DNA from 3 places in the Ruegeria sp. HU-ET01832 genome. Region 3 is predicted to be linked to each of the others. Evidence: riboswitches for the same ligand, from Rfam matches in the RefSeq annotation. Region 3 holds a riboswitch; each other region holds the start of a gene.
What was found. A riboswitch is a leader RNA that binds a small molecule or an ion and turns the genes downstream of it on or off. The one in region 3 is predicted to bind cobalamin.
Positions count from the first base shown of each region.

Region 1: another riboswitch for cobalamin. It lies ahead of ABWV79_RS11230 (DUF1636 family protein); the one in region 3 lies ahead of ABWV79_RS03520 (DUF1636 family protein).
Region 2: another riboswitch for cobalamin. It lies ahead of ABWV79_RS19065 (hypothetical protein); the one in region 3 lies ahead of ABWV79_RS03520 (DUF1636 family protein).

Region 1 covers NZ_BAABWL010000003.1:274,280-282,047, forward strand. The annotation lists gene ABWV79_RS11220 (ABC transporter substrate-binding protein) at 1-827, opposite strand, end outside; gene ABWV79_RS11225 (ABC transporter ATP-binding protein) at 824-1,627, opposite strand; gene ABWV79_RS11230 (DUF1636 family protein) at 1,627-1,983, opposite strand; cobalamin riboswitch at 2,086-2,289, opposite strand; gene ABWV79_RS11235 (helix-turn-helix domain-containing protein) at 2,416-3,063, shown strand; gene ABWV79_RS11240 (class II glutamine amidotransferase) at 3,245-4,138, shown strand; gene ABWV79_RS11245 (GltB/FmdC/FwdC-like GXGXG domain-containing protein) at 4,140-4,823, shown strand; gene ABWV79_RS11250 (FMN-binding glutamate synthase family protein) at 4,835-6,163, shown strand; gene glnT (type III glutamate--ammonia ligase) at 6,235-7,563, shown strand; gene fabI (enoyl-ACP reductase FabI) at 7,695-7,768, shown strand, end outside.
Region 2 covers NZ_BAABWL010000007.1:45,856-53,623, reverse strand. The annotation lists gene recR (recombination mediator RecR) at 1-120, opposite strand, end outside; gene ABWV79_RS19080 (YbaB/EbfC family nucleoid-associated protein) at 184-528, opposite strand; gene ABWV79_RS19075 (DNA polymerase III subunit gamma/tau) at 744-2,495, opposite strand; gene ABWV79_RS19070 (protein-tyrosine phosphatase family protein) at 2,629-3,117, shown strand; gene ABWV79_RS19065 (hypothetical protein) at 3,119-3,526, opposite strand; cobalamin riboswitch at 3,609-3,828, opposite strand; gene ABWV79_RS19060 (alpha/beta hydrolase family protein) at 3,965-4,822, shown strand; RNA gene ffs (signal recognition particle sRNA small type) at 4,862-4,960, opposite strand; gene ABWV79_RS19050 (bifunctional 2',3'-cyclic-nucleotide 2'-phosphodiesterase/3'-nucleotidase) at 5,000-6,859, opposite strand; gene nudC (NAD(+) diphosphatase) at 7,038-7,768, shown strand, end outside.
Region 3 covers NZ_BAABWL010000001.1:694,093-701,860, reverse strand. The annotation lists gene cobN (cobaltochelatase subunit CobN) at 1-1,263, opposite strand, end outside; gene cobW (cobalamin biosynthesis protein CobW) at 1,267-2,322, opposite strand; gene ABWV79_RS03520 (DUF1636 family protein) at 2,324-2,698, opposite strand; cobalamin riboswitch at 2,784-2,992, opposite strand; gene ABWV79_RS03515 (NAD(P)-dependent oxidoreductase) at 3,104-4,096, shown strand; tRNA gene ABWV79_RS03510 (tRNA-Cys) at 4,875-4,948, opposite strand; gene ABWV79_RS03505 (protein-L-isoaspartate O-methyltransferase family protein) at 5,176-5,829, shown strand; gene ABWV79_RS03500 (TolC family outer membrane protein) at 5,926-7,344, shown strand; gene ABWV79_RS03495 (hypothetical protein) at 7,419-7,768, shown strand, end outside.

The DNA.
Region 1 (7,768 bases), on a different contig from region 3:
TGTGACATCACAGGATGTTCTTGCAGAAACCTGAACGTATCCGCCGCTCCGTTTCCGGTTTGATAATCCAACAGCACTAGAAATTCAGGGTTCGCGGCTGCCACGGTTTCCCATGACGTGCGACCCCAGCTTGTGTCCATATCACGGGTAACGTTGAGACCACCCGCCGCTGCTATCATTGCGTTGGGGATTGCGTATTTCCCAGCAGTGAACGGAGCGTCCGCCGGGCCATCCAACAGAAACACTCGAGGTTTCGGTAAGTCTGCGGTTTGTGCCTCGATTGCGGTTAGTTCATCCTTCCAACCAGATACAAGCGCTTCGGCCTTGTCTTCGACATGCATGACTTTGCCCAGTCGCAGAATGTCGTCAAACAAAAGGTCCATGCTGGCCTCGGGGCGGTCTTTATGCAAATGAACGCAGCTTTCAGTCAGGATCATGGTTGTGATCCCGAACGGGGCAAGCGTTTCTGGCGTTACATCCCCACCGGGGCGCATTCCATAGTACCAGCCGGCGAAGAACAGATCGGGTTCAACCGCGACAATATTTTCCACCGATGGATATTTCGGTGCCAGTTCGGGGATATCTCCACGTAGCGTGTCGAATTCAGGACTGGTTTTGTACCAGCCGGTGATGCCCGTGAGGCCGACGATTTTGTCTTGCAGATCCAGCGCAAAGGCCATGTCGGTCATGTTCATGTCATGTACGACCAACCGTTCGGGCTGGGTTTCAAACACCAGCGGTTCACCACAATTGTCTACGGTCACTTCATGCGCAGCAACACCGCCCGCCATGGCCATAACCAGAGCCACGGACAAGATATGTTTCATTTTGGAAATCTCCTGGAGGGTTGGGAAACAGTGGTTTTTCGTATGTCCAGCGCAGGGATCATCCGACCGTCGTGCTGAAAGAACAAGTAGTCGACGCCGAACGTGTCGCGCACATGTTGAGTCGTCAGGACCTCCGAAACAGGGCCAAAGCCGGTCAGCCGGGTAGATTTCATTAATGCGACATGGGTGGCGAATTCGGGGATCATGACAATGTCATGGACAATCATTATGACGGTTATCCCCAGTCCAGCGACCAGCGACAGCATCCGCCCTTTGGCGTCGGGATCCAAATGGTTCGTCGGTTCGTCCAAAAACAGAAGAGTAGGGTTCTGCGCCAGCGCACGCGCGATATGGGCGCGCTGACGTTCGCCACCCGACAACACTGCCATGCGCTTGTCGGCAAGCTCCATAAGGCCGGTCAGGTCCAGAATTCGCGTCAAGTCGTTTGCGTGATCTTCAGAGGAGCGGTCCGAGCGAATTGGAATTTGCCCAAGTGCCACATAGTCACGCAGATGCAACCGCCCATCGGGATATTCCTGCTGACTAACGACGGCAATTTTTCGGGCGCGCTCCGTCGCTGACAATGTTTTCAAGCTCTGCTCTTGCACCAGAACGTCGCCTTCAGACAGAGCTTCAGCGCCACATAGTAAGTTCAGCAGAGTGGTTTTGCCAGCGCCATTCGGACCGGCAATGGCCAGAACCGACCCCTCTTCCAGATCGAACGAGATGTCCTGCAACAGAACGTCACCGTGAAAAGAATAGTAGGCTACACCACGCGCCTGCAGGAAGGGTCTGCTCATCATCGAGCTTCTCGAACAGCCAACGCCGGCATGCGCGCCAATGTCTTAGTTATCAGAGGCGCAGGCCTGTCTGTGGCCTTTGTCCAACCAGTTGCGCTGCCCAGGTATTGCGCGGCGAATTGGGCAAGAGCATTCAGCTCCTGCTCGCTGCCGATATCACCAAACAGGTATTGGGCTTTTCCCAGGGCCTGAAATCCGACAGTGACCGGGTGATCGCATCCAGCCATACAATCTACTGTGCGCACTGCGAAACCCGCAGGCAATTCAGGGCACAAGGCATCCGCAATGTGCTGCGCTGCCTCCAGACCCTGACAGGTCGCGCAGATCAGAACGAAATGATCAGTGGTCTCGACCATCAAGCGCCTGTTCCACGGCCGCTGGGGCCGTACTGAAACGCGGTCGCGCATAAAGGCGTAAGAGGTACCATCAAGCCTCCTTCCAGGACGCCCCGCCCCGGGTTGGTTTCGGTTGCGATGGCAGGTCTCCTGACTTGCGAGTCGAGGCTTGGCCACCCTTCCCGACATTATTCATGTCAGTGGGATATTGGCTTCGCTCACCGCCTACAGTTGCGGGGGCAGTTACGGACTTGGCACTTAAACCTCACCGTATTCCCTTTTCACCGCAGGAGCATGCCCCAGGGAACCATCAAATGCGTCACTGCCCGAGATCAGATCGCCGGTCAACACAAATCACCGGAGGTTGCGCAGGAATGTAGTTTTGAAAATATGTTTCCTTTCAGGAAAATTGCAGGCGATAACGACGAAGCGAAAGACGTTAAGGATAGGTTGGTGAAAGCATCAAACGATAGGTCCAAACCTCAGTTTTCTCAGGATCCCCACAAGGTCAGGGACCCCGGTGAAAAGAATCTCGAAACGGCGATCGGTCGGGAAATCCGCGCGTTGAGGTTGCAGCAGGGTGTAACAATTGCGGAATTGTCGAGGCTGACCGGGTTATCCATCAGTATGCTGTCAAAAATCGAAAACGGATACACATCGCCTTCATTGACGACGCTGCAATCGTTGGCCAATGCCCTAAGCACACCGATTACTGCATTTTTCCGCAGATACGAAGAAACCCGAAACGCAACCCACACCAAAGCAGGGGAAGGCATTGAAACCGAGAGGGCCGGGACACGCGCAGGCCATCAATACAGCCTTTTGGGTCATATGGGGTCTAATGCCAGCGGTGTTGTGGTCGAACCCTATCTGATCACGCTGACGGAAGAGTCCGACACTTTCCCGACGTTCCAGCATGACGGGATTGAAATGCTCTACATGCTTGAAGGCGAAGTCGATTACAGACACGGCGATCAAATCTATCTGCTGGAGCCGGGTGATACGTTGTTCTTTGATGCGGACGCACCGCATGGACCCGAGGTGCTGCGCAAACTGCCAGCCCGTTACCTGTCGATCATCTCATATCCGCAGACGCGTTAGTCACGATTCGGCGATTGATAACCCGCTGCTGAGGTTTTGCGGGGTTGCTCTCCGTGATTTTTGAATGCGGGGGAAATAGATAGCCGAAAATATTCCCCCTATGAATATTAATTTCCCTTTGTTGATAATCTGAAGTTCAGGTGTTAGCGTCTGCCCAACTCAACACAGGAGAAGCTGACACATGTGTGGAATTGTCGGCCTTTTTTTGAAGGACAAAACGCTCGAGCCTCAATTGGGCGCGATGCTGACAGATATGCTGATCACAATGACGGATCGCGGCCCGGACAGCGCCGGGATCGCGATTTATGGACCTGTCGGAGATCAGGCAAAGCTCACCGTGCAATCCGACAATCCGGATGCGGATTTTCAGACTCTGGCCGAAGATTTGGCCGACGTCTTGACCAGCCCCGTCAGCTTGGGCCGCAATGACACTCATGCGGTTCTGAGCGTGGCCAACGACAAAGTCAGCGCTGCGCGGCAGGCCCTGAGGGAATTGCGCCCTGGCCTACGGATCATGTCCGATGGCGATGCGATCGAAATTTACAAAGAAGTTGGATTGCCTCGAGAGGTGGCGGAGCGATTCCAATTGACCTCGATGTCCGGCAGCCACGGGATTGGCCATACACGCATGGCGACTGAATCCGCCGTCACCACAGAAGGGGCGCATCCGTTCAACACCGGCGCGGATCAGTGCTTGGTGCACAACGGATCGCTGTCCAACCACAATGCGCTGCGCCGCAAACTGATGCGTGAAGGCGTGCGCATCGAATCCATGAACGATACCGAGGTTGGCGCGGCCTATCTGACGTGGAGGATGCAAAATGGGGCCACTTTGGGCGAGGCGCTGGAAAGCAGCCTTGAGGATCTCGACGGGTTCTTTACCTTTGTGGTCGGCACCAAGGATGGGTTCGGCGTGGTTCGCGACCCCATCGCCTGCAAACCGGCGGTGATGGCCGAGACCGATCAGTACGTGGCCTTTGGCAGCGAATACCGCGCCTTGGTCAACCTGCCGGGGATCGAGGATGCCCGCGTCTGGGAACCCGAACCCGCAACCGTCTATTTCTGGAGCCGCTAAAATGCAGAGCTATGATGTTGCCGAACAGGGCCTGCGCGGGCTGAACGCCGCCCTTCAGGCCCAAAGCACCGAGACGAACCAGACCCAGTGGCAGGTTCAGAACCCCAAGGGCAGTCACGCCATCGCTGTTGGTTTGGACGCTCCGATTGAGGTCACGGTCAAAGGCTCGACCGGGTACTACTGTGCGGGGATGAACCAGCAGGCGACCGTTCGGGTCGAAGGCTCGGTCGGGCCGGGCGTGGCCGAGAACATGATGTCGGGCACAGTGATCGTTGAAGGCGACGCCAGTCAATATGCCGGGGCCACGGGCCATGGCGGGTTGTTGGTGATCAAGGGCAATGCCAGCTCGCGCTGCGGAATTTCCATGAAGGGGATCAGCATCGTGGTGCATGGCAATATCGGCCATATGTCCGCCTTCATGGCGCAGGCGGGGACGCTGGTGGTCTGCGGCGATGCGGGTGACGCGCTGGGGGACTCATTGTACGAGGCGCGGCTATTCGTGCGCGGCTCGGTCAAAAGTCTGGGCGCGGATTGCATCGAAAAAGAGATGCGCCCCGAACATCTGACCCTACTGTCCGACCTGCTGGACCGCGCAGGCGCGGATGCCAAGCCCGAAGAGTTCAAACGCTATGGCTCGGCCCGCCAGCTGTATAATTTCGATGTCGACAACGCGGCAGAATACTGAGGAAGACCGTTATGGACGATCACACACCACGCACGATGCCGATACAGTCTGAAACGTTTTCAAACCCGGTCAACGCGGAAATCCGGCGGGCGGCGGCAACGGGCATCTATGACATTCGCGGTGGCGGCGCGAAACGCAAGGTGCCGCATTTCGACGATCTGCTGTTTCTGGGGGCCTCGGTCAGCCGCTATCCGCTGGAAGGCTATCGCGAACGCTGTGACACCTCAGTCACGCTGGGCACGCGATTTGCCAAGAACCCGATACAGCTGGATATTCCGATCACCATCGCAGGCATGAGTTTCGGCGCGTTGTCCGGCCCCGCGAAAGAGGCGCTGGGTCGCGGAGCGTCCGCTGCGGGCACGTCGACCACCACCGGTGACGGCGGTATGACACCCGAGGAACGCGGTCATTCCTCGAAACTGGTCTATCAGTATCTGCCTTCGCGCTATGGCATGAACCCCGACGATTTGCGCAAGGCCGATGCGATTGAGATCGTGGTGGGGCAGGGCGCCAAACCCGGCGGCGGCGGGATGCTGCTAGGCCAAAAGATCAGCGACCGCGTGGCCGAGATGCGGACCCTGCCCAAAGGGATCGACCAGCGCTCGGCATGTCGGCACCCGGATTGGACGGGCCCGGATGACCTTGAGATCAAAATCCTCGAACTGCGCGAAATCACGGGCTGGAAGGTGCCGATCTACGTGAAGGTCGGCGCGACGCGACCCTATTACGACACGGCGCTGGCGGTGAAAGCCGGGGCTGATGTGGTGGTGATGGACGGGATGCAGGGCGGCACTGCGGCCACGCAGGACGTGTTCATCGAACATGTGGGTATCCCGACGCTGGCCTGTATCCGCCCCGCCGTGCAGGCATTGCAAGATCTGGGTGTGCATCGCGAGGTGCAACTGGTGATCTCGGGCGGTATTCGCAACGGTGCTGACGTGGCCAAGGCAATGGCGCTGGGTGCAGATGCGGTGGCCATCGGCACGGCGGCTTTGATCGCCTTGGGCGACAATGATCCGAAATGGGAGGCCGAGTATCAAAAGCTGGGCACCACAACCGGGGCCTATGACGACTGGCATGAAGGCCGCGATCCGGCCGGCATCACCACGCAAGACCCGGAGCTGGCGGCGCGCCTTGACCCGGTTGAGGCCGGGCGGCGTCTGCGCAATTACCTCAAGGTCATGACACTTGAGGCGCAGACCATCGCGCGCGCCTGCGGCCACAACGATCTGCACAATCTGGAGCCCGAAGACCTGTGCGCCCTGACGATGGAGGCTGCCGCCATGGCGCGCGTGCCTCTGGCGGGGACAGAGTGGTATCCGGGCAAGCCGGGGTTCTGAGACAAGCGGGCGCGACCCTGACCGGGGCCGCGCCTTTTCTTTTGGGTTCAACAGGGAAAGGAAAGCCGACCATGACGACAGATCTGGCTGCTTTCGCCAAGGAAAAAGGCGTCAAATACTTCATGATCTCGTTCACCGATCTGTTCGGTGGACAACGGGCCAAACTGGTCCCCGCACAAGCCATCGACGAGATGCAGATCGAAGGCGCAGGCTTTGCCGGGTTCGCCACTTATCTGGACATGACCCCGGCGCACCCAGACATGTTGGCGGTGCCCGATCCGTCCTCGGTCATTCAGCTGCCTTGGAAGCCCGAAGTTGCGTGGGTTGCAGCAGACTGTGTGATGGAGGGTGAAGACGTGGCCCAAGCCCCGCGCAACGTTCTGCGCCGTCTGATCGACGAGGCCGCCGCCGAAGGGCTGCATGTCAAAACCGGGGTCGAGGCCGAGTTCTTTCTGTTGACCCCCGATGGCGAACAGATCAGCGACCCGTTCGATACCGCCGCCAAACCCTGCTATGACCAGCAGGCGGTGATGCGCCGCTATGACGTTGTGCGCGAGATTTGCGACTATATGCTGGAACTGGGCTGGGGCCCCTATCAGAACGACCATGAGGACGCTAATGGCCAGTTCGAGATGAACTGGGAGTTTGACGATGTTCTGCGCACCGCCGACAAACATTCGTTCTTCAAGTTCATGACTAAATCCGTGGCCGAGAAACACGGGTTTCGCGCCACCTTCATGCCCAAACCGGTCGAGGGGCTGACAGGTAATGGCTGCCACGCCCATATCTCGGTCTGGGATGCACCGGGGGCTGATGCCAAGACCAACGTATTCGCGGGTGACGGCGACGGCCCGACTGGCGAGGTCGGTCTGAGCGAGAAGGGCAAGCATTTCCTCGGCGGGATCATGAAACATGCCAGCGCGCTGGCGGCGATCACCAATCCTACGGTGAATTCCTACAAACGCATCAACGCGCCGCGCACCATGTCGGGCGCGACCTGGGCACCCAATACCGTGACGTGGACGGGCAACAACCGCACCCATATGGTGCGCGTGCCCGGTCCGGGCCGGTTCGAGCTGCGTTTGGCGGACGGGGCTGCGAACCCCTATTTGCTGCAAGCGGTGATCATCGCGGCGGGGCTGTCCGGGCTGCGCTCCAAAGCCGATCCCGGCCCGCGTCATGATATCGACATGTATGCCGAGGGTCACACCGTGACCGACGCACCGAAACTGCCGTTGAACATGCTGGACGCGCTGCGCGCCTATGACAGTGACGCGGGGCTGAAGGCGGCGATGGGGCACGAATTTTCCAGCGCCTACCTGAAGATGAAGCATCAGGAATGGAATTCCTTCGTCAGCCATTTCTCGCGTTGGGAGAAAGAGCACACTTTAGACATCTAATTGGCAACCCGCCGATATTCAGCACAACTCTTGTGCGGTTGTTACATTCTCTTGTTATGCGGCGCTGCGGCATGGGCGGTTTTGGACGCTATGCCGTAGCGTAAACTTTGTGGTTTTGGGTGGAATCGCCTATGCTGCAGCGCAGAAAAAACGAGGGGATCGGCACCATGTTCCGCCTGGATGGAACGAAAGCGCTGGTTATTGG
Region 2 (7,768 bases), on a different contig from region 3:
CAACAGCAGCGCACGTTTGCGGATCAGGTGCAGCACCGCGCGACGGGCCGAGCGGGGCCCAAGCCCCGGCAGTTTGGCCATCAGGTCGATCAGATTGTCGATGTCGCTGTTCGAACTCAACGCGCGTACCCCTGCACAGGGGCCGGGCAGGGTGCCCGGCCTTTGGACCGTCAGGAGTGTCTATCAGAACGGCAGCTTGATGTCTGCGGGCAAACCCATGCTTTCGGTCAGCTTGGCCATCTCTGCCTGCGCGCGTTCGGCGGCTTTGGTCTGCGCGTCCTTGATAGCGGCGAGGATCAGGTCTTCGACGACCTCTTTGTCGTCGCCGTTGAAGATCGAGGGGTCGATGTCCAGACCTTTGAGTTCGCCCTTGGCGGTGGCAGTGGCTTTGACCAGTCCAGCACCGGATTCGCCGACAACCATCAGATTGTTGAGTTCTTCTTGCATGTCGGTCATCTTGGTCTGCAGATCCTGCGCGGATTTCATCATCTTGGCCATATCGCCCAGACCGCCGAGTCCTTTAAGCATTACGTTTTCTCCTGCTAATCGGTTTGTCGCCTAGATACGGACAGCGCCCGTGCGGCACAAGGGGGCAGTGCCCTCCCGCCCGTCGTCGCGGTCTTTTGCAAGACCTCTCCTCCCGTTGGGCCCGGCAGAGCGCGGGCAACGCCCGCGCTCTGCCGGGCCCAAGGCCGCTCAGGGGTATCGGCGTCAGCCGATGGCCCGTGGCGGGCGCGGGAGGGTTAGTCCTCCTCGAACGGGTCCCATTCGTCTTCGACCTCGGGCAGCGCTTCGGTTTCGACCTTGGCGGCGCGTTCTTCGGGGGTTTCGATGCGTTTGATCTTGGCTTTGGGGAATTGAGCCAGCACCGCCTGCACCAGCGGGTGCTGTTCGGCCTCGGCCTTTAGCGCCAGATCGGCGGCATCACGGATTTCCGCGATGGTGGCCGCCTCACCGTTGGCCACGATCGTCACCGCCCACCGATTGCCGGTCCAGCGTTGGAGTGCGGTGCCCATGCGGGCGGCCAGATCGGTTGGGGCTGAGTCTGTTGGCGTGAACTCGATCCGTCCGGGTTGGTACGAAACCAGCCGGACGCCGTTTTCGACCTCAACCAGCAGTTTCACATCCCGGTTGGTGCGGATCAGTTCGACCACATGTTCAAAACTCGGGTATCGGGCCAATGCCGTTTGCACATCCTGCGCCAGTGCGGCCGTGGGCGCTCCGGCCCCGCCGCGAATGGGCGGCGCATAAGTGGAGGCCACCGGGGCCTGCGCGGCGTGTGATGGTGCGGTCATTCCGCCGCCGGGCCCGCCGTTAGGCGGTGGGGGAGGCGCGTCTTGCAACCGTTTGATCAGTTCTTCTGGGCTGGGCAGGTCAGACACATGGGTCAGGCGGATAACGGCCATCTCGGCGGCCATCATGGCGTTGGGCGCGGCTGAGACTTCCTCGAGCGCTTTCAACAACATCTGCCACATGCGGGTCAGGACCCGCATCGGCAGGGCCTCGGCCATTTGCTGACCCCGCGCGCGTTCATCAGGGGAAACGGTCGGGTCTTCAGCGGCATCCGGCGTGATCTTTACCACCGACACCCAATGAGTGATCTCGGCCAGATCGCGCAGCACGGCCAGCGGGTCGGCGCCTTCGGCATATTGCGCGCCAAGTTCGGTCAGCGCCCCGGCGGCATCGCCGCGCAGGATCATGTCCATCAGGTCCAGCACTCGGCCCCGGTCGGCCAGACCCAGCATCGCGCGCACCTGATCGGCGCTGGTTTCCCCGGCGCCGTGTGAAATCGCCTGATCCAGCAGAGAGGTCGCATCGCGGGCTGAACCCTCGGCGGCGCGGGTGATTAGTGCCATCGCGTCTTCGGCGATCTGTGCGCCTTCGGCATCGGCGATCTTGCGCAGCAGGCCGATCATGTCCTCGGGCTCGATCCGTCGCAGGTCAAAGCGCTGACATCGGGATAGGACCGTCACCGGCACTTTGCGAATCTCGGTGGTGGCAAAGATAAACTTCACATGCTCGGGCGGTTCCTCAAGCGTCTTGAGCAGCGCGTTGAAGGCGCTGGTCGACAGCATGTGGACCTCGTCGATGATATAGATCTTATAGCGGGCCGAGGCCGCGCGGTAGCGGACGCTGTCGATGATCTCGCGAATATCGTTCACACCGGTCCGGCTGGCGGCGTCCATCTCCATCACGTCCACATGGCGACCTTCCATGATCGCCACACAATGTTCGCACTGGCCGCAGGGTTCGGTCGTCGGTTTGCCCTCGCCATCGGGGCCGATGCAGTTCATGCCTTTGGCGATGATCCGGGCCGTGGTGGTTTTGCCGGTGCCGCGAATGCCGGTCATGATAAAGGCTTGTGCGATCCGATCCGCCTCGAATGCGTTTTTCAGCGTGCGTACCATGGCGTCCTGACCGACCAGATCGGCGAAGGTTTCCGGGCGGTATTTGCGGGCAAGAACCTGATAGGCGGGGCTGGGCGTGTCGGTCATATCTGCTCTGTCGGATTCGGGTTCCGACGCAGCCTAGAGACCCCCGCCGCCCGCGTCCACCGCCGCCTTGGGGGAAATTCGGTTTGCAGGTCAGTTTGCACAGCATAGAAGCTATGTGAAAAGGAGGCCGGGGATGGAGCCATTTGCAATTCACGTGGTCGAGGTCGGGGCCGGTCATGTCGCGCTGTCGCCGCTGCCGGGGCGCGCGGGGGAGTATGCGCGGGATTTGGATATCATTCGCCGCTGGCGGCCCGATCTTGTGATTTCGATGACCACAAGCTCCGAGATGGAGCAGGCCGGGGCGGGAAAACTGGGAGATGACCTGCACGCCGAGGGCATAACCTGGACGCACCTGCCGATTGAAGATTTTGGCGCGCCGTCGCCGGACACCGAGGCCGCTTGGCCCCGGATCAGCCAGTCTGCCGCGCAAATTCTGGCGCGTGGAGGGCGGGTGCTGGTGCATTGCCGGGGCGGGTGCGGGCGGTCGGGCATGATCGCCCTGCGGCTTATGGTCGAACAGGGCATCGCCTCCGACGCGGCGTTGCGCCGCCTGCGCGCCGTGCGGCCCTGTGCGGTTGAAACCGACGGACAGATGCGTTGGGCAACCTGCGCGCCGGACTGAGTTACAGCGCCAGATGCTGCTGGGGCTGTGCTGGTTGCGCCGGGGCCAGCTCTGACACTTCAAGCATGGCACAGGGCGGCACTGGTAACTGGCCGGCCGGACGGGCCGCAGCAACGGGGCCGAACAGCATATCCGCATAACCATCCAACGCGTCGAGCGAGGCGTCCGTGCTGGTGCCGCAGAAGATGCGAATTTGATCTTTCTGGGCGCGGAATCGGGCGATGCAGCCCTGTGGGCAATGGCCCAGCTCTCCGCTGCCGTCCAATGCGAATTCTTCCGACGTGGCAGGCACCGCGGATTCCATCGCTTGCACAATAGCCCGTGCCATCTGCGCTAAAGCCGGGCAGGTCTTGCCGGTTTTCTGACATAGGGTTGCACTGAATTGATGCGTTTTTGTCTTCCAGATCATAATGCGCCCTCCGCGCGGGGAACGGGGCATGGATCAGGTGTGACAGCGCGCTGACAATCCCGCCCGGACACCCCGCCCGAGTTACAGTTTTGCTTTGATGGCAGGTCTCCTGACTTGCGGGTCATCGCGTTGCCGACCTTCCCAGCCTTGCGGGCCAGTGGTATTTCGGCATTGCTCACCGCTTACAGTTGCGGGGGCAGTCGCGGCATTGGATCGTTCCGGCATGACCGGGCAGAACCGCACCGTGTTCCCTTTTCATCTTGTCCCGACACGGGACAAGAACCATCACGCCATCGCTAGCGGTTGAGCGGGCTTTGAGTCAAGCGGGCGCGCGCGCAAAGTGGACGTGTGGTCATCTTGATGCGCCCTTGACTCAGCCCGGCCAAAGAAGTGGGGATAAGGGGTGAACCGAACAGTTCAGATCAGGTGAGCAACGCTATGCTGGATGATACACCCCCCGTCCTGACCGAGGATTTTCGGTTTTCTGCCGGTTCGGCAATGCTGTCGGCACGCCTGTACCGGCCCGTGACCGATCCCAAAGTCGCCGTGGTTATACATGGTGCGACCGGTGTCCCGAGGGATTACTATCAGCATTTCGCGCATTGGCTGGCAGCGGATCAGGGGATCGCCTGCCTGACCTACGACTATCGTGACTTTGGCCACTCACTGACCGGACTACTGCAGGAATCGCGAGTAAAGATGGCGGATTGGGCGCTGACCGACATGCCCGCCGCCAGAGCGGAAATGCGCCAGCGTTACCCACACGCAGAACACTGGAGCATAGGGCACTCGGTCGGAGGGATGCTGGGGCCAATACAACCTGATATCGACCATATAGATCGCATGATCTGTGTGTGTTCGGGGCTGGTGACAATCAGTGATCACCCTTGGCCTTATCGCGCGCTGGCGTCCTTGTTCTGGTATGGACATGTTCCGCTGGCAGTAAAAACCGTTGGATACCTGCCAGGAAAGGCAGTGGGATTTGGGGCCGACCTGCCTGCACCGGTTTACTGGCAGTGGCGTAAGTGGTGCACGGCGCCCCAAAACTATCTGCCTGAAATCGGAAAAACGCTACCAGCCGCAACCTGGGCAGAGAAAGGCAAACCGGTCGATCTGTTCACTTTCGAGGACGACCAGATGGTTCCGCCCGAAGCCGTTTGGCGGTTGGCAGATCTGTACGGCTCCAGCGCTCGGCGTCATGTACTGTCACCGCAGGAATTCGGACTGAAGGACATTGGCCATATCGGCGCGTTCGCGCGTCGCAACGCGTCCCTATGGCCGCGCTTGATCGCATAAGTGCTGCGCGTCTAAACCGGTCAAAACTGTCGGGGGATGAAGTGAGAGGTTGGACATCGACCCAAGCGGGGCTCGTTGTGGCTGCTTCCTTCCGGACCTGACCAGGTTGGCGAGGCGCTCGCCCGCGCCAACCTCTCAACGGTGGATATAGGCATTTGGTTCATGCTTGGCAACCCGTCAGAGGGAGAGCAGAATATTCAGAAAACCTTTCGCATCCGGACCGATGACTTTGGCGCGATAGCGTGCCAGTTCTTCCAGATGTTGGTCAGCGGCCGCTCCGGTTTTCACAAGCGCATGGGCACCGGGTATGGGTGACAACCGAAAAGGCTGGGACGCCTCTTCCAAAGGGTCCATCGGTAAGACGCCCGACAGGTAATCCCGTAAAACATGCTGAATCGGAAGGATTGGCAGAGGAATTCGGGTCGCGTTTTCGGCAAACGGGAAATTCCCGCCTCCGTTGGCGCGATAGTTGTTCAACGCGACAACAAAGCGCTGATCTGCGTCGATAGGGCGGCCGTTGAATCGCAATTCGCGAACCCGATGGCTGTTGGGATGAAGTATTGCGCCACCTGCGTCGAACCGCGCCGGAGATGCTAGATCTAGTGCGTAAGTTAGCCCGTGCAGCACGTCAAAATTATGTCCGGCGCGATTCGTATCCACAAGGTCCGATTGTTCATTCGGGCGCATCTGGTTCAGCACGCCAGCGGACATTTCCAGCCAATCCCTGATTTCAGTGCCCGAGACAATGACGGCCTGCATCTCGTTCGGAAACACGTTCAGGTCGGCAACATGGCGCGTACATATCTGCCCGGGTGGGATATCGGTGAAAAACCGAGGTCCTGCACGACCGCCGAATTTCGACGGTGCAACTGCCGACAAGACGGGTAGCCCCGCATTGGCAGTTCCCTGCATATGCTGCCGCAATGCTGCGGCTTGCGCGGCAGCCACAAGCGCCAGACCGCGATCCCAGGCGCAAAAGCTGAAATAGCTGTGCAGATGATGCGACGTGTGTCCAACGGGCGTGTTGCACTGCGCGCGAGTTTCGCGGTGCGCCTTGGCAAAAATCCGCGACAGTTCGGGGTCTTCCGGAACCTCAGCGCCAACAAAGTCGGGTGCGATTGCCTTCAGGTGTGAACGGTGCGTTTCTACATGCCATTTTCCGTCGTCACCAAGTTTCATCGTCAGGTCAATCACACCAAGATGCGACCCTGCACTGCCCGGCATGACAGCCGGCTTGCCGTGCACTTGACCTTTGGCACTGTCCACGAATGCAAACCCTTCATGCGACGCGCCCGGCAAAGTTAGATGTGAATGTCCCGCTATGATCGCATCGATCGGTCCGATGGCCGCAAGGGGAATCACGGCGTTTTCCAGATTCGGCTCCGGTTGCACGGTGCCAATCCCGGAATGCGCCAGCGCGATCACAAGATCGCAGCCAGCGGCCTTCAGCTCTTGCGACACGTGTCGTGCCGTGGACAGGATATCGTCGATGCGGACCTTTTGCTCTAGCCGGTGCGCCTCCCAGTTCGCAGTTTGCGGCGGCAGGGCTGAAAAAACGCCGATTTTGATCGGATATTCGCGGTCTCCGGCTTTCATGGTTCGGCTTAGCACTGCCTGCCTGCTCCAAGCACCGGGGCGGTCCAACCGGTGCGCGTTGCTGCATAAGACAGGGCAGTGGGATTGGCGCAGGATACGGTCCAGAACCTGCAAGCCGAAGCCGAAATCATGGTTTCCCAATCCGATGGCATCGTAATCCAGCGCTTCGAAAGCCTCCATCAGAGGATGACGGGTTTGGGTTTGTGTTTCGGCCCATTCCCCAATAGGCGTTCCCTGTAGTGAGTCCCCGTTATCCAGCAAGATGGTCATGGCATCTTTGGCCTCGGTTCGAGCTTGCCGGATCAGTGTGGCTGTACGGGTAAACCCAATCATGGGTTCCGGCGCATCCCGATAATAGTCAAACCCGGTCACATTCATATGTAGATCCGAGGTTCCCAAAATCCTGATCGTTGCGCTTAGAGAGGAAGGGGGATGTTGCAATACTCTACTTTTAGACGTTTTTGGTTAACCTATTTCAACAAAAAGAGTATTTGACGCAAGTTTCAAGGCAGAGTTTGAGTTGATCACATTGTCTCCTCAATTTCCCACGAGGCAGAAATGTCGTTGCAACGATCCGGCGCTCGTGGCAGCCCTGTGCCGACAACCTGAAGGGATTGCAATGAAATACGCGGAAACCGTGACGTTTGGCGGGTCGGGACTGGATCGCGCAGCACATCTGCGCAACGATCCCGAGGGGCTTGCGCAAGTCGCAAACGACCCGGATGCAAGATGCCTTATGTTGTGGCGCGGTAAGGTGCTGGTCGAGGGCGAAGCTCTGGATCGGCTGGCGTTGCTGCCGCTGACGCACGATCTGTTGCGCAATGGACCGGGCGGAATTGTTGAAGAACCAGTCTTTCTAGGTATTTCGGATCACGTTCCGCTGTTCGCTTTGGACATCTCGGGGTGGGACGCCGAGGGGCTGGACCTCTCCGAGGTTGGGGCATTCTTCGACCGTTCCCAGCAACAGCACCCCGCGTTGTCCATCGGGCATGTTTTTGTCGAATTGCGTCGGATCATGACCCGTCTGAACCCTCGGGATGCGGAGCTGGCGGCAACAGCCAAGGCGGTGATCGGCTGGCACGAGACGCACCGTTTCTGCGCCCGCTGCGGTGCCGCCAGTGATTTGGCGCAGGCGGGATGGCAGCGCAGCTGTCCGTCTTGCGGGGGTCAGCATTTCCCGCGCACGGACCCGGTTGTCATCATGCTGATCACGCATGGAGATTCGGTGCTGATGGGGCGGTCTCCAGGTTGGCCGGACGGGATGTATTCCCTGCTTGCGGGCTTTGTCGAACCCGGTGAAACGCTCGAGGCCGCCGTGCGCCGAGAAGTGATGGAAGAGGCCGGAGTACC
Region 3 (7,768 bases):
GGGGGCGGTGTCATAGCCTTCGGCCTGTAGGTCGGACAGCATTGCCTCGGCCGAGGCCAGCGCGTCCAGACCGACCGCATGGGCCATCTGCCAGTCCTTGCCGGGATAGGTGGACAGAACCAGCGCGGGCACCTGATCGGATTTGGGTTTGCCTTGCAAGTTCAGCCAGCCGGTCACACGGTCAAGGATGGCCTCGATCCGTTCCTCCTCGGCCCGGTGGGCAAAGCGGGAATATTCCAGATGCTGGTCGCGCTTGCCCGGCTCCTTGAACGAGGCGATGCCTGCTGAAATCCGCCCGTCCACCTCGGGCAGCACCACATGCATGGCGAGGTCGGCGGGCGAGAGACCGCGTTCCGCTTCGGCCCAGGCTTTGCGGCGCGAGGTGGCTAGTGCGACTTGGAAAACGGGTACATTGGCGGCGTCCAAGGGCGAGGTGCCAGATGCGCCTTTACCCGAGAAGGAGGTGGCGTTGATGATCGCGGATGGGGCCAGAGATACGATGGTGTCGCGCAGCCAGTCGGCGGCGGTGGGAGCTTTCAGCGAGGGAGCGAATAGGCCTACGGCGTCCAACCCGCGTGCGCGCAGACTGCGGATTAGGGCGGCCACGGGGGCGGTGTCGGCGGATGTCAGATAAGCGCGGTAGAAGGTGACGAGGATGCGTTTCGCATCCCCGGAAAACGCCTGTTCTGCCGGGATCACACCGCGGTCCGGGCACCATGCGCCGCAGTCGGGCAAGGACTTGGCGCCCATCACCGGGCCCGCATACAGACCGGCTGCCAATGCCATCTGCGCCAAAGCGGCTTGTGCTGCAACCTCGCCACCGGTGTCGCAAAGATGCGCCAAGCGGCGCAGGGTGGAGACGGGCAGGGTCGAATAGTCATCCAGCCGCGTATCCTCGCGCCCGTCCGCCGGCAGCACGGCCACAGCAATCCCTTTGGTCTGCGCAAGCGATAGAACCTGCTGCAGTCCGTAGGACCAATAGGGCACCCCGCCGATCAGTCGGATCAGGATGCCCTTGGCGCCCTCCAACGTCTGCTCGACATAGGTATCCACCGAGAGGGGATGTTTCAGCGCCGTCAGATTGGCCAGCCGCAAGGTCGGCATCCGACCCTCGGGTCCGCCGCCACGATGCCAGCCTGCCGCGAAAGCACCAAGGTCGCTGTCCGAGAACGACAGCACCACCAAATCCGCCGGGCTCTGGCCCAGATCGGTTGGGGTTTCGGATTCCTCTAACCCGTGGCTTTCGCGGAAGACGACGTGCATGGTTTACTCGGCAGCCTCGGTGACGCCCACGAGGATGTCGCGAATTTCGGCCTCTTTGATGTCGTCATGCTCGGCAATCACCACCAGACGCGAACGGCGCTCTTCGCCGGGCTGCCACGGACGGTCGTACTGATGACGCACGCGCGCGCCCACAGCCTGAACCAGAAGGCGCATTGGCTTGCCCTGAACAGCGGCATAGCCTTTGACGCGCAGGATGTTCAGTTCTTTGGCAAGACGTTCGATTTTCGCTACCAGATCGGCCGGGTCGGTCTGTTCCGGCAGCTCGACGATGATGCTTTCGAAATCATCGTGCTCGTGATCATGGTGGCCATCGTGATGGCTGGGCCGCGCCTCCATGTCATCCTCAGCGGCAGCCTCAAGACCCAGCACGACGCGCACGTCCACAACGCCTTCGGCCACTTCGACGACCGGCAGAGGGCGCGGGGCCTCTGCGGCGATGATCTCTTTGGCTTTGGCGACACCTTCGGGGCCGGCCAGATCAGGCTTGGTCAGCAGGATGATGTCGGCGCAGGAGATCTGATCCTCGAACACCTCGGACAGAGGCGTTTCATGGTCGATGGAATCGTCGGCCATGCGCTGGGCATCCACTGCCTCGACATTCGGCGCGAACCGGCCGGCGGCGACCGCCTCGGCATCGGCCAGCGCGATCACGCCGTCCACGGTGATTTTCGACCGAATATCGGGCCAGTCGAACGCTTTCAGCAGCGGTTTCGGCAGCGCCAAACCAGATGTTTCGATCAGGATATGCTCGGGGCGCGGCTCCAGCGCCATCAGCGCCTCGATCGTGGGGATGAAATCATCGGCCACGGTGCAGCAAATGCAGCCGTTTGCCAGTTCCATGATGTTCTCTGCCGGGCAATCGGGGATGGCGCAGGATTTCAGGATATCGCCGTCCACGCCGACATCGCCAAACTCGTTGACCACAACGGCCAGACGCTTGCCCTGCGGGTTCTGCATCAGGTGTCGCACCAGCGTGGTCTTGCCCGAACCCAGAAAGCCGGTGATCACAGTAACGGGGAGTTTGTCCAAAGTGGACATGTCAGGCTCCAATCGGGGGAATGCGCGAGGCGCAGTTTTTGCGGAAATGTTCGGGGCGCTCGCGCCATTTGACCAGACCGTCTTCGGTGGCCAGATACTTGGTGGCACCGTCTACGATCACGTCGACATGATCGACTTCGTTCAGGTTCTCATAAACAAAGGTCCAGCGTTCCGGCCCGCCGCGCAGCACGATGGAACAGCCCTGATCGCAATTCGACAGGCATTCAACGGCCTTCAGCGCCACGCCCTCGGGCAGTTCAGCCTGTTCCAACGCCTTGTGCAGCAACGTGCCGGGGCGTTGGGCGTCATCTTCAATGGGTAGGCCGCGGCGGCAGGTGGTGCAAACCAGCAGCTCGACCGGAGCGGTTTCGGTCATGTCTCTCATCCCCCTAAATCCTCATCGTGGGGGACGGGGTTTCATGCGGGTCGTGCGTGACCCGGCACCGGAACACCCCGTCCGGTTTCAATCGCGGGTGCTGGCAGGTCTCCCGGCTTGCGGATTTCAGGGCGGTTGCCCTGTCGGATGACCCGCCTTCCCGGCCTTGCTGGCCAGTGGCTTGGGCACCCTCTCCGGTCACGGTCGCGGGGGCGGCTGCGTTTGACGGATGACCCGCTGACGCATTCCCTTTTCATCCATCTGCAGATGGACACCAACGGATCGGACATGCGGCACCGGGCAGGCCCTTGTCAAGCGAGTCGCAAACATCTTTCGCACCTCGGGTTAAAAGCGACCTGACAGCGTCGCTGGGCGGCATGACTTTGGGTGGGGCGGCATGCTGCCATGAACAAAACGGCGCCAAAAAGGGAGGTGTATCGCATGAAGGTGGGCTTTATCGGCTTGGGCAATGTGGGCGGCAAACTGTCAGGGTCTTTGCTGCGCAACGGGATCGAACTGACGGTACATGATTTGAACTCTGACCTCGTCGACGGTTTCGTGTCACAGGGGGCCAAGGCCGCCGAAAGCCCGGCCCAGCTGATGCGCGATTGCGACGCGGTTATTACCTGCCTGCCATCACCTGCCGCTTCGGACGCGGTGATGCAGGAGATGCTGCCTGAGGTCAGCCCCGGCAAAATCTGGATGGAGATGTCCACCACTGATGAAGCCGAAGTCAAGCGATTGGGCGCCCAGGTGATCGAACGTGGCGGCGCAGCGGTAGACTGTCCTGTGTCGGGTGGCTGTCATCGCGCCGCGACGGGCAATATCTCGATCTTCGCGGGCTGCGACCGGGCCACGTTCGAGCGCATACTGCCCTTTCTGACCACCATGGGCCGACGGGTTCTGCATACCGGTGACCTCGGGACTGCTTCGGTGTTGAAAGTGCTGACCAATTACCTCGCCACCGCCAACCTGATCACCTGCGCAGAAGCACTTGTGACCGCCAAAGCCGCCGGGATGGATCTGAACACCACATATGAGGCAATCAAGATCTCGTCTGGGACATCCTTCGTGCATGAAACCGAAAGCCAAGTCATTCTGAACGGCTCGCGGGACATTTCGTTCACGATGGATTTGGTGAAAAAGGACATTGGCCTGTTTCAGGATGTGGCGGACCGGGCGGGGGTGCCGCTCGAGATCAACCCGGTGATGATGCGCATCTTTGACGACGGCATCGCCCGTTATGGCGACCGAGAGTTGTCCCCTAATATTATCAAGCGGTTGGAAGAGGCCACCGGGCTGGATATCACAGCCCCCGGCTTCCCGTCCGAAATGGAAGACTACGAGCCGGAAGCGTCCGGATACGAGGTTATTCCGCAGGGACGTCGGGCCGAATGACGCAATTGCACTGCGCGAAAACGCTTTGACCAGCTTGGAAAAGAGGCGGCGAGTATTGGGCTCGCTGCCACTTTGTCAGGCCACTGAACTACCTGAACCAACGGGGCAAGAGTCAATTTGTGTGCGGATAGACCCAAGTATGGTGAATAGACAAACCCTAGGAAAACCTGTTCGAAGACTTCAAATACTAAGTGCCAATCATGTCGCAAGTTACGAGCTTGCATTCCCGCGAGCCGCCCGTTTTCCGTAGATCCGGTTCTGCCCGCTTCGTTCATGCCTATGCGTTCAGTAGGATTTCGCCTGCTTATTTCGCGACCACAAGGTCGTGCGAGCATGTACGCCAAGTTCCTTTTTTCTTCCAGTCGCACATCCAAAAACGCCTGTGTCCTGGTGAACATCAGCGTCCTTTGTCAGATCAAGGACCGTATTTGTGACTTTCGCTTGAAAGCGGTAAGCCTAACATCAACAGGCGCACGCCAACGCCGCGCAGCGTTGCCCTGAGTTCAATGGCGCCCTCGGCTAGCCAGATTGTCACTTATGGTTTTTTATCCATCCCGGAGGGCGTGGGCGTTGCATAGGGCAACCCAGTAGTATTCGCTGACTCAGCGATAGTCTTACAGATGTTCGCTTTCGTTTTATGGACCGAGGGATTGGCCACCGGAAGTAATAAACGCCATGTCTTGAGAGGGTTAGATAGGATGACAATTTCATTGTAGGTGTGTCCCACTTTGTGTCACACCCGAGCACCACAGGGCTAAGTCAATGATTTAGAGTAAAATGGAGGCGAGTACCGGAATCGAACCGGTGTACACGGATTTGCAATCCGCTGCGTCACCACTCCGCCAACTCGCCTTTTCAAGTAAAATCAAATACTTGTCGTGGTGTGACCGGCGTTTTAGCAGCTTTCGTCTGGGGCGTCCAGAGGGGTGGGCGCAAATTTCAGTCTGCTTATTTGTCACAGCAGTGCTCTTGTCCTGAATTATTGCCTGATATCGTAAGTTTGAAGGCACTGAGGCGTTGCCGGTTTCTTCTGGATATGGCACAAGCCACGCACACTAGGGAACAGAACGAGCGATCCAATGACAGATTTCGCAGCCCGTCGCCGTACGATGGTTGACACGCAAATCCGACCCTCTGACGTCACGAAATTTCCTATCATCGACGCGATGCTTACCGTCCGGCGCGAGAATTTCGTCCCGGATTCGCAGCGCGAGGCGGCTTATGTCGAGGAGCTGATCGACCTCGGGAACGGTCGCTGTATGCTTGAACCCAGAACTCTGGCTAAGATGCTGGACGTGTTGAATATTTCTAATGATGAAGCCGTGTTGGATATTGCTCCGGCCATGGGGTATTCGACAGCAATTGCAGCGCGAATGGCCGAATTGGTCGTGGCCGTGGAAGACGACGAAGACTTGGCAGCAGAGGCTCAGACCATACTTATGGATGCAGACGCCGACAATGCCATCGTCCATGTCGGACCGCTCGAGCAAGGCGCGACCGAGCATGGGCCATACGACGTGATCATGGTGCAAGGAGGGGTCGAGCAGATTCCGGACAAGCTGATTGATCAGTTGAAAGACCACGGTCGAATTGCGTGCGTGTTCATGGAAGGTGCACTGGGCACCGTTCGGATCGGTCATAAGTCGAATGGCCGTGTGACCTGGCGTCATGCGTTCAACGCCAATGCGCCGGTTTTGGCAGCATTTTCCACAGAAAGTGTATTTTCGCTATAATTCCGTGATAGTTTTTTCTGCCGCCTTGATTAGTTGAAAACAAACGCGCAAACTGTCGACAGGGCAGCGTAATTTTTGATTTGAGAGGATTTCGTGATGAGTTCCAAAGCGGGAGGTAAACTGGTCAAGGCGATGGCGCTGACGGCCGGAATTGCGCTTAGTGTTTTACCCGGGCGGTTCGCCTGGGCGGATAATCTGACGGATGCGTTCATCGGGGCATACAATACGAGCGGGTTGCTCGAGCAGAACCGGGCTTTGCTGCGTGCGGCTGACGAAGACGTTGCGATTGCGCTGGCAGCTTTGCGGCCGATCATCAACTGGACCGTGCAAATCAGTCAAGACTACACTCGCTCGACTGTTGATGACGTTGTGAACCGTCAGGAACCGACTAACTTCTTTACCGGCCTGACGTTGAGCCAATTGATCTATGATGGTGGTTTTTCGGTACTGGGCAAACAGTCTGCGCAAGAAATCGTTCTGTCCACGCGTCAAAATCTGATTGATATCGAACAAGCCGTTTTGTTCCGGGCTGTGAACGCTTATCTGGATGTAGTTCTTCAAGAAGAAACTGTCCAAATTCAGTTGAACGATGTCGAAGTCTCGGCCGAAGAACTGCGTGCGTCGCAGGACCGATTTGACGTTGGTGAAGTGACTCGTACTGACGTGGCGCTGTCCGAAGCACAGCTTGCTAGTGCACAGGCAGAACTGGCGGTCGCGCGCGGTAACCTCAGCACCGCGCAGGCCGAATATGTGAACGCTGTTGGTAATGCCCCCGGCGCTACGGCGGGTCAGCCCAATTTGCCGAGCCTTCCCAATTCAGAATCTGAGGCCATTGCTTTTGCGCAACGCAACCACCCGGCGATCTTGTCCTCGCAGCATGAAGTGCGCGCTTTTGATCTGCTGGTTCAGCAGCAAAGGGCCAATCTGGGTCCGAACGTGTCGCTTAACGCCGATGCGGGTATCACCGAAAGCTTTGACAATGATGATGACCTCGAAGATGCAAGGATCGCGTTGAACTTCAACCAACCTATTTACGCTGGCGGTGCGTTGGCCGCTCAGGTCCGCCGCGCTATGGCGACACGTGATGCAACCCGCGCCAACTTGCTAAACGTCCAAAAGGACATCACTCAGGGCGTTTCGGCATCTTACGCCAACTTTCAGGCTGCAGCGGCTAGCCTCCGGGCCTCGACAGAACAGGTTCGGGCCTCGCAAGTTGCCTTTGATGGTATCCGCGAAGAAGCAACATTGGGTGCTCGGACCACGCTGGACGTGCTTAATGCGCAGCAAGATCTGTTGGATGCGCAGTTGAACGAAGTTGCTTCGCGCACTGAACGGTCGCGGGCGGCATATCAGCTGCTGCAAGCGCAAGGCTTGCTTACCGCTGAACGCCTGGGTCTTGCGGTGCAGATTTATGATCCGACGCTTTATTACAATCTGGTGAAGAAAGCCCCAGCTCAGGTTAGCAGGCAGAGCAAGGATCTGGATCGCGTCCTCAAAGCATTGCGGCGTGATTAAACGCCGCGACTATCTGTTGTGAGGTTGAAAGTGTTTGGCTACACTCAATCCTGAGGAAAGAGTGGTATTCAAGAATGTCGGACAATGTCGCAAACGGGAATGTAGAGGACGTCCTGTCCTCTATTAAGCGGTTGGTAAGCGAAGAAGGCCGCAAAATCCCGGATATCATGCAATCCACTCGTGCGCGTAAGCCTGGCCGGTTGGTTCTGACCGATTCCTTACGAGTAAGCGAATCCCAAGGTGATAAGGAAACTCCGTCTGATACGGTGGTATCAGGCTATGCGGCCGAGGTCTCTGTGAAGCCCATGGTTCTGCGGGCGTCCGACTCAGTGAAAGAAAACGAGCCACGCATTGAAGAGCCAACAGAACGCGTAAACGATCCTGTTGAAAGCCTGAGCTCGAAGATCGAAGCGCTGGAGGCGGC